2 regions of the Kribbella flavida DSM 17836 genome follow, and region 1 is predicted to be linked to the other one. Evidence: riboswitches for the same ligand, from Rfam matches in the RefSeq annotation. Region 1 holds a riboswitch; the other holds the start of a gene.

The links. Region 1 has a riboswitch for cobalamin ahead of KFLA_RS39675 (VWA domain-containing protein). Riboswitches for the same ligand answer to the same signal wherever they lie in the genome.
Region 2: another riboswitch for cobalamin. It lies ahead of KFLA_RS02980 (ABC transporter substrate-binding protein); the one in region 1 lies ahead of KFLA_RS39675 (VWA domain-containing protein).

The regions. Positions count from the first base shown of each region.
Region 1 covers NC_013729.1:3,339,740-3,343,444, forward strand. Annotated here, with positions in the region: gene KFLA_RS15470 (hypothetical protein) at 97-927, opposite strand; gene KFLA_RS38845 (RNA polymerase sigma factor) at 924-1,259, opposite strand; cobalamin riboswitch at 1,691-1,818, shown strand; gene KFLA_RS39675 (VWA domain-containing protein) at 1,986-3,705, shown strand, end outside.
Region 2 covers NC_013729.1:625,587-629,291, reverse strand. Annotated here, with positions in the region: gene KFLA_RS02985 (FecCD family ABC transporter permease) at 1-910, opposite strand, end outside; gene KFLA_RS02980 (ABC transporter substrate-binding protein) at 907-1,932, opposite strand; cobalamin riboswitch at 1,963-2,154, opposite strand; gene KFLA_RS02975 (hypothetical protein) at 2,205-3,176, opposite strand; gene KFLA_RS02970 (aldehyde dehydrogenase family protein) at 3,262-3,705, opposite strand, start outside.

The DNA.
Region 1 (3,705 bases):
GATAACCCTGCACGTTGTGGGTCCGCCCCCCGCATACCGGGGTAGAACCCACATCCGCGGGGGATATCCCCTCAAGTGGGCTTGCGGCGCGTGGCGCTACTTCATCGGGCGGGGGGACACCTCGAGTTCGACGAGGTTGTTCTGTCGGGCGAAGCTGGGCTCGATGACGTACCAGGTGGGCGGCGGTGTCGCGTTCGGGTTCTGGCGGCCGGTGGGCCAGCGGTAGGTGATGGAGAAGCCGCGCTGCCTGAGGATCGCCGAGATCTCGCCGACGGGGCGGTTGAGCCACTGGATGCCTTCCAACGGTTCGTCGCGGCCGTTCAGGGCGCCCGTCGCGGCGTACTGCTCGCCCGGCGCAGCCGCTCGGTTGATCCCGAACCTGGCCGTGCCCCGGTAGTCCTTCGGGATGGTGAACTCCGGCACGCAGGGGTAGGTCGCCGCCTCGACACAGCCGGCCGGTACGGACTCGAAGCGGATGCGCTGGCGCGTGTTGCTGCCGCTGTACAGCTGGCCGTCCGCCTGACCGACCTGGGACGGCGACGCCGGGATCAGCACCAGTTCGATGTCGAGACCCTGCGCCTTGAACTCCTCGTTGTAGCGCCGGGAGTCCGCCACCGGGTCGAGGATCCGCACCTTCAGAAACTCGCCTTCGGTGCTGAACGACAACGCCGGCCCGAGGGCCTGCTCGCGGGTGCCGCCCGGCCAGCCACTCGTGCTGACGACTACTCCGCCGAGCAGACTGGCCGCCACCAGAACGGGCGCGAGCCGGCGTACCGGGTGCCGGCTCCGGCGTGCTGCGACGACGTCGACGGGACTGTCGAGAATGCCGGCCAGCAGCTCCGCGCGGCTGGCGGGCGTGACGTCGCCGAGGGCGTCGTCGGCGGCGGGGTCGAGACGGCGTACCAGGTCGAAGGTCTGGTGGGTCATCGGTTCACCTCGGTGGTCGAGTCGGACGGTGAGAGGGCGGCGATGAGGCGTTCCAGCCGTCGCCGGGCTCGGTGCAGGCGGACACCGGCCGCGTTGCGCGAACAGCCGAGTGTGGCGGCGAGTTGCGTGGTGTCGAGGCCTTCCCAGGCCACCAGGGACAGGAGTTCGCGGTCGGTGTCGGACAGTTGCTCGAAGGCGGCCGCGACGGGACCGAGCTCGGCGTCCAACCGCGGCGCCGGAGTCGAGGGCGAGAGGTGGCCGCGCAGTTTGTCGGCGAGGCTGGAGCGGCGGCTTTCCCCTCGCCGGTAGTTGGCCAGTACGCGACGAGCCACGCCGTACAGCCAGGGCAGGGTCTGCTCGTCGGCGGGTACGTCGTCCAGCCGTCGCCAGGCGGTGAGAAGGTTTCGGCGAGCAGGTCCGCGGCGTCGTCGCGGCTGGCGGTCCGGCGTACCAGGTAGCGCAGTACAGGGTCGTGGTTGACGGCGAAGAGGGCCTCGAAGCGGGCCCGGCGGGGATCGGGGCCGGTGTCGGTCACCGGGTGGGCCTCGTTCCCCGGCCCTCGCCGGGCCGTTGCGGTGGATGGCGTCATGCCCGGTCAATGTCCGGCAGTGGTGATTTCTTACAACCCGTCGGGGGCAGCCGCGGCCGACGCTGTTCGGCCGGGTCGCGGCCGGCCGGCGGTGCGTGGCACGGTCTCGATCCCAGTCTTCGGTGGGTCGTCGGGTGAGGTTGGTCTCCGGTCGGGGGTGCCGGCGGGGGAATGTGGAATGATCGCCCGGACGGTTGAAGAGGAACACCGGTGACGGCCTGGCGGCCGGAGTCCGGGGCGGTCCCGCCACTGTGACCGGAGCGATCCGGAAGCCAGGACATCTTCGTCCGTCCGCCAGGGAGCGCTCTCCGCGTTTCCGGGCGCACCGTTGCCGATGCGGGCGTGGACACCCGCAGGACGAAGGGATTCACCGCCGATGCGGCCTGCTCCGAACCAGCCCGGTGAAGCCGGACAACCTCTTCCCACCCCGCCGGCGTCGACGGGTTTCCCGTTCACCGCGGTGGTGGGGATGGAGGACCTCCAGCTCGCCCTCGTGCTCGCGGCGGTCTCACCCGCGATCGGCGGCGTGCTGATCCGCGGCGAGAAGGGCACCGCCAAGTCCACCGCCGTCCGGGCCCTCACCGAGATCCTCCCGCCGGTCGAGGTGATTCCCGGCTGCCGCTTCTCCTGCGCCCCTACCGCCCCCGACCCCATCTGCCCCGACGGCCCTCACCCGCCGTACACCCCGGCCGCCCCGGAAACCGCTCCCACCGGGTACGCCGGAGATCCCGCGACCACCTCGCCGGAGACCGCTCTCTCCGGCGCGCGTTCGGCGTCCGCCGGGGATGCCGCGGCCGGCTCCCGGGAGACCGCTCTCTCCGGCGCGCGTTCGGCGTCCGCCGGGGATGCCGCAGCCGGCTCCCGGGAGACCACTCTCTCCGCGGCGCAGCCGGCGTACGCTGACGACCTCGCGGCGGGCATGTCCGGAGACCGTTCCGCCGCGCCCACCGCGTTCTCGGCCTCGCGTTCCGCCGCGGGCGCAGGCTCTGGCGCGGTCTCCCGGCCGGCTCGGTTGGTGGAGCTGCCGGTCGGGGCTACCGAGGACCGGGTGCTCGGGTCGCTGCACCTGGAGCGGGCGCTGGCCGAGGGCGTGACGGCGTACGAGCCGGGGCTGCTGGCGGCGGCGCACCGCGGGATCCTGTACGTCGACGAGGTCAACCTCCTGCACGACCACCTGGTCGACGTGCTGCTCGACGCCGCCGCGATGAGCCGGGCGACGGTGGAACGCGACGGCGTCTCCATCACCCACCCCGCCCGCTTCGTGCTGGTCGGCACCATGAACCCGGAGGAGGGCGAGCTCCGCCCCCAGCTCCTGGACCGGTTCGGCCTGACCGTCGACGTCGTCGCCAGCCGCGACCCCGCCGTTCGTGTCGAGGTGATGCGTGCTCGCCTCACCTACGAGGCCGATCCTGCCGCCTTCGTCCGCCGGTACGACGCGGCGCAGCGCGAGCTGGCCGAGCGGATCGTCAAGGCGCAAAGCCTGCTGCCCGACGTGATCCTGACCGACCCGGCGCTGCGGCAGATCGCCGAGATCTGCGCGGCGTTCGACGTCGACGGGATGCGCGCCGACCTGGTCACCGCCCGGACGGCCGTGGCGCACGCGGCCTGGTCCGGGCGCACGGTCGTCGAGGTCGAGGACGTCCGCGCCGCGGCGAAGCTGGCCCTGCCGCACCGCACCCGGCGCAACCCGTTCGACGCCCCGGGACTGGATCAGGACCGCCTCGAGCAAGCGATCAGCGACAGCACCCCGCCGGACGACCCGGACGACGACCCCGACGGCGGCGCCCCTGGCCGTCCCGACGGTGGCCCGAACAGCGACGGCGATCCGAGCGGCGACGGCAGCCCGGACGACGCCCGTGACCCGGGGGCCCGCGATCCCGATGCTCGCGACTCCGACCTCACCGCGGACCGCGACGCCAATGGCTCCGCCCCAGGTGATCGCGCCCCGGACGGTGGCTTGAGCGATTCCCCGGCCGACGGCAACCCGCAGCGCGTCCGCGGCAACGGCTCGGCAGAGAACACCGGAGATCCGGAGAACGCGCTCTCCGGTGACGCTCCGACCGGCGACGTGGCGACCAGTTCCACGCCGTACAAGGCACGGTTGCTCAGCGTCCAGTCGGCCGGTCCGGGCGTCGCGGGTCGTCGCTCCCGGGCGATCACCGAGGTCGGCCGGGTGGTCGGCGACCGGG
Region 2 (3,705 bases), 2.7 Mb from region 1:
TCGGAGCCAGGACGAGCGAGAAGGGCAGGATCCAGCGGTAGTCGGCGCCGACCAGCGCCCGGGCGGCGTGCGGAACGGCCAGGCCGACGAAGCCGATCGGTCCGGCCAGGGCGGTCGCCGTACCGGCCAGCAGCACGATCGCCGCGCCGGCCAGGACGCGGAGGACGGCGACCCGGGTGCCCAGGGTGACCGCCAGGTCGTCGCCCAAGGCCAGCTGATTCAGGGATCGACCCAGGACGAGTGCGAGAAAGATGCCCACGGCAATGAAAGGGACTGCCTGGGTCACGATCTCGCCGTTGGCCAGGGTGAGGGAGCCGACGACCCAGAAGCGGAACTCGTTGAGGGTGGACAGGTCCAGCAGGGTGGCGGCCGAGGTGACCGAGCCGAGCATGGCCGACAGGGCCGCGCCGGCGAGCGCGAGCTTGACCGGCGTCGCGCCGCCGCGGCCGATCGCGCCGACCAGGTAGACCACGACCGTGGCGACCAGCGCCCCGCCCATCGCGAACCACACGTACCCGGTCAGGCTCTGGATCCCCAGCACCCCGATCGCCGCGACCACAGCGGCCGCCGCGCCGGCGTTCACGCCGAGGATGCCGGGATCGGCGAGCACGTTGCGGGTGACGCCCTGCATCAACGCCCCGGCCAGTCCCAGTGCAGCGCCCGCCAGCAGCCCGGTCGCTGTCCGCGGCAGCCGCAGGTAGCGGATCACCCGGTCGGTGTCGGACCCGGTGAAGTCGGCCGCGGCGAGGTAGACGTCCCGCGGACCGAACCACTGGTTGCCCGCCAGCAACGACAGCAGCACAACGCCGAGCAGCACGACCACCGCGAGCACCAGCCCGCCGGTCCTCGACATCCCCTGCCGGAGAAGGCCACGCCGCTCAGCAGGCGGTACGACGGCCTCGGCTGTCACTTGACCAGGTCGGGATGGATGATCTTCGCGATCAGCTCGGTCGAGCTCGCTCCCCGCACGCCGGCCGAGTGGTGCGCGAACAGCCAGGGCACGACGCGCTTGTTCCGCACGGCTTTCAGGTTCGCCAGCGCCGGGTTGCCGAGGATCTTCTGCACCTCCGGCTGCACCTGCGCTTCGGTCAGCGACGCGTCGCAGCAGCCGCTGACCAGGATGTAGTCGGGATCGGTCCGAATGAACTGCTCGACGCTGAGCTTCACGTTGCGCTTCGAGGTCAGCCCGGCGAACGCGTTCACGCCGCCGGCCTGCCTGATCAGCACACTGCCGAAGTCCGGTCCCGCGGAGACGGTCATCCCGCCGCCTTCGAGACCTGGCCGCAGGATCGCCACCGTCGGCCGGGGCGCGTTCTGCACCTTCGCCTGCACGGCCGCGATCCGGGCCTGCTGGTCGGCGATCACCTGCTCGGCCCGGTCGCTCACCCCGAACAGCCGGCCGAGGTCGCGCAGGTCGGCGTACACGTTGTCCATCGAGACCGTCGACGGGTCGATCGCCTCGTCGCCCTTGCCGTCCGCGGTCGGGCAGAGCGGGCTGAAGATCCAGGTCTGCACGCCGAGCTGCGCCAGGCTGCCCCGGGTGCCGAAGCTGGAGTCGCTGCCGGCGGAGCTGAAGACGTCGTTGAAGCCGGACAGCACGAAGTCCGGGTTCAGGCTGAGCAGTTCCTCGCGGCTGGGCAGGTTCTTGTAGTACTTGCGGTCGCGCTGGGCCTCGGCGTACGGCGGCAGCACCTGCGCGTCCAGGTACGCCGTACCGACCAGGCGGTCGGAGATGCCGAGCGCGTGCGCCAGCTCGACGGCCGGCTGGTACGCCGCGAACACCCGCTCGGGTGGACCGTCGACGCCGATGTCGAGACCGCAGTTCTTGACCGTAGTCGAGGCTGCACGCGGACCGGCCTCGGCAGCGGCGCCGCACGCGGCGATCAGGGACAGCAGGACGGCAGCAAGCACTGCCTTGGGTACGACGGCCATGGCTGGACCGCTCCTCCAACACCTCGTGGACGGGTCTGACGCGCCGTGGCCGGTCTCCTGGCTGACGGGACGTACCGCGTCCGACGGGCTGACCTTCCCGGCCCCGGGTGGGGCCAGTGGTCTCACGAGGTGTGAACGCCCGGTGGACAATCCCGATCACAGTGGCGAGGGCCGCGCCGGTTTTGAACCGACTTCCCGAGCACCACGGCGCCCACACGGTAACCCACCTTGCGACCCGGTCGCAGCACCAGGTCCAGCCGTCCCTGGTGCCGTCAGCGGGTGTACAGCGGGGAGATGGCGAGGGCGAAGGCGACCATGTCGTCGGTCTTGGCCTTGCCGGCGGGCAGCGGGACCAGGTCGGCGATCTTGTCGGTGCCGACGCGGAGGGTGCCGCGGCCGGTGGCAGTGTCGATGTAGCCCTCGTCGCCGAGCGGCACCGACTGCGAGGTCGGCGCCTTGCGGACCGGCGTCATCGCCGTCTCCGCGTCCGTCACCCGGCGGGCGGTCGTGGAGAGCACGCTCGTCGCGGTGATCCAGCCGCACACCACATCCCCGGCGGCGGTCTGCCCGTCGCGGCGCGCCATCGCCTCGGCGCCCATCACCTTCGCCGCCGCCGACGTCCCCCGCTCGCACTCCGGCCGCGTCACCAGCGGCGCCGCCTCGGTCAGCCCGGGAGCCTGCCGGGCCGCCTCCTGCGCCAGCGCCACGTACTTCGTCGGCGTCGCGGCCGGCCCGGCGACCTTGATCAGCCGGGTGTCGAACAGGAAGACCGCGAACCGGCTGGTCACGTAACCGCCTTGACCCACGGCGATCGGTTTGGCCGGCTCGCCCTTCGTCGCGGCGTACGCCTTCTGCGCGGCGCTGAGATCGGCCTTGGTCGCCGGCAGCACGGACACCCCGACCCGCAGGACCGGCCCGGACGGACTCGTGCTCAGCGCCAGCTCGCAGAGGTCGTAGCTGGGCAGCCCGATCTCCGCCGGCACCGCCTTCGGCTGGATCGTCACCACCGGCACCGCGAGCGTGCTCTGTACCAGCGCCTGGTCCATCCGCACGCACAACGTGTCCGCGACCTTTGCCGTGGCCGGGCCACTGGGCGTCGCGGACGGAGTCTCGCTCGGCGTCTCGGTCGGCGTGGTGCTCACCGACACCAGCGGCGGAACGTCCGGCGAGTTCTCACCCCCCGCACTGGTGCAACCGGCCAGGGCCAGTACGGCGACGACGGCGACGGCCGGGCGGATCCGCATCCCAACTCCTGGTGACTGCTCGGTGACAAGGTCTCCGACTGTAGACGGTGCCACCGACTGCCGCGCCGGAAAGGCAGACCACCCGTCAGCGCCCCGGAGCCGGTTCCCAGTGCACGACCTTGACCTGGCTCATCTCGTCCAGCAGTTCGGGCCCGTAGCCGAATCCAGCGCCACTGGCCGCCCGAGGCTGCGCAGCACCTCCAGGAGCACCGCCGAAGACCGCGTTGATCTTCACCGTCCCGACCGGCAGCTCCCGCCAGGCGCGCTGAGCGTTCGCCTGCGAGCCGGTCAGCACCGTCGCGGCCAGCCCGTACTCGTCGTCCGCGGCCAGCCGCAACGCTTCGTCGAAGCTGTCGACCACCGCGACCGGAGCGACCGGGCCGAAGGTCTCGGTGCGCATCACGTCGAGGTTCGGACCGCAGGAGCTGAGCACCGTGGCCGGGTAGTGCGCGCCGGGCCCGTCGGGCACTTCGCCGCCGGTGAGCAGTTCGGCCCCGCTCTCGACGGCCTGCCGCACCTGCCCGTGCAC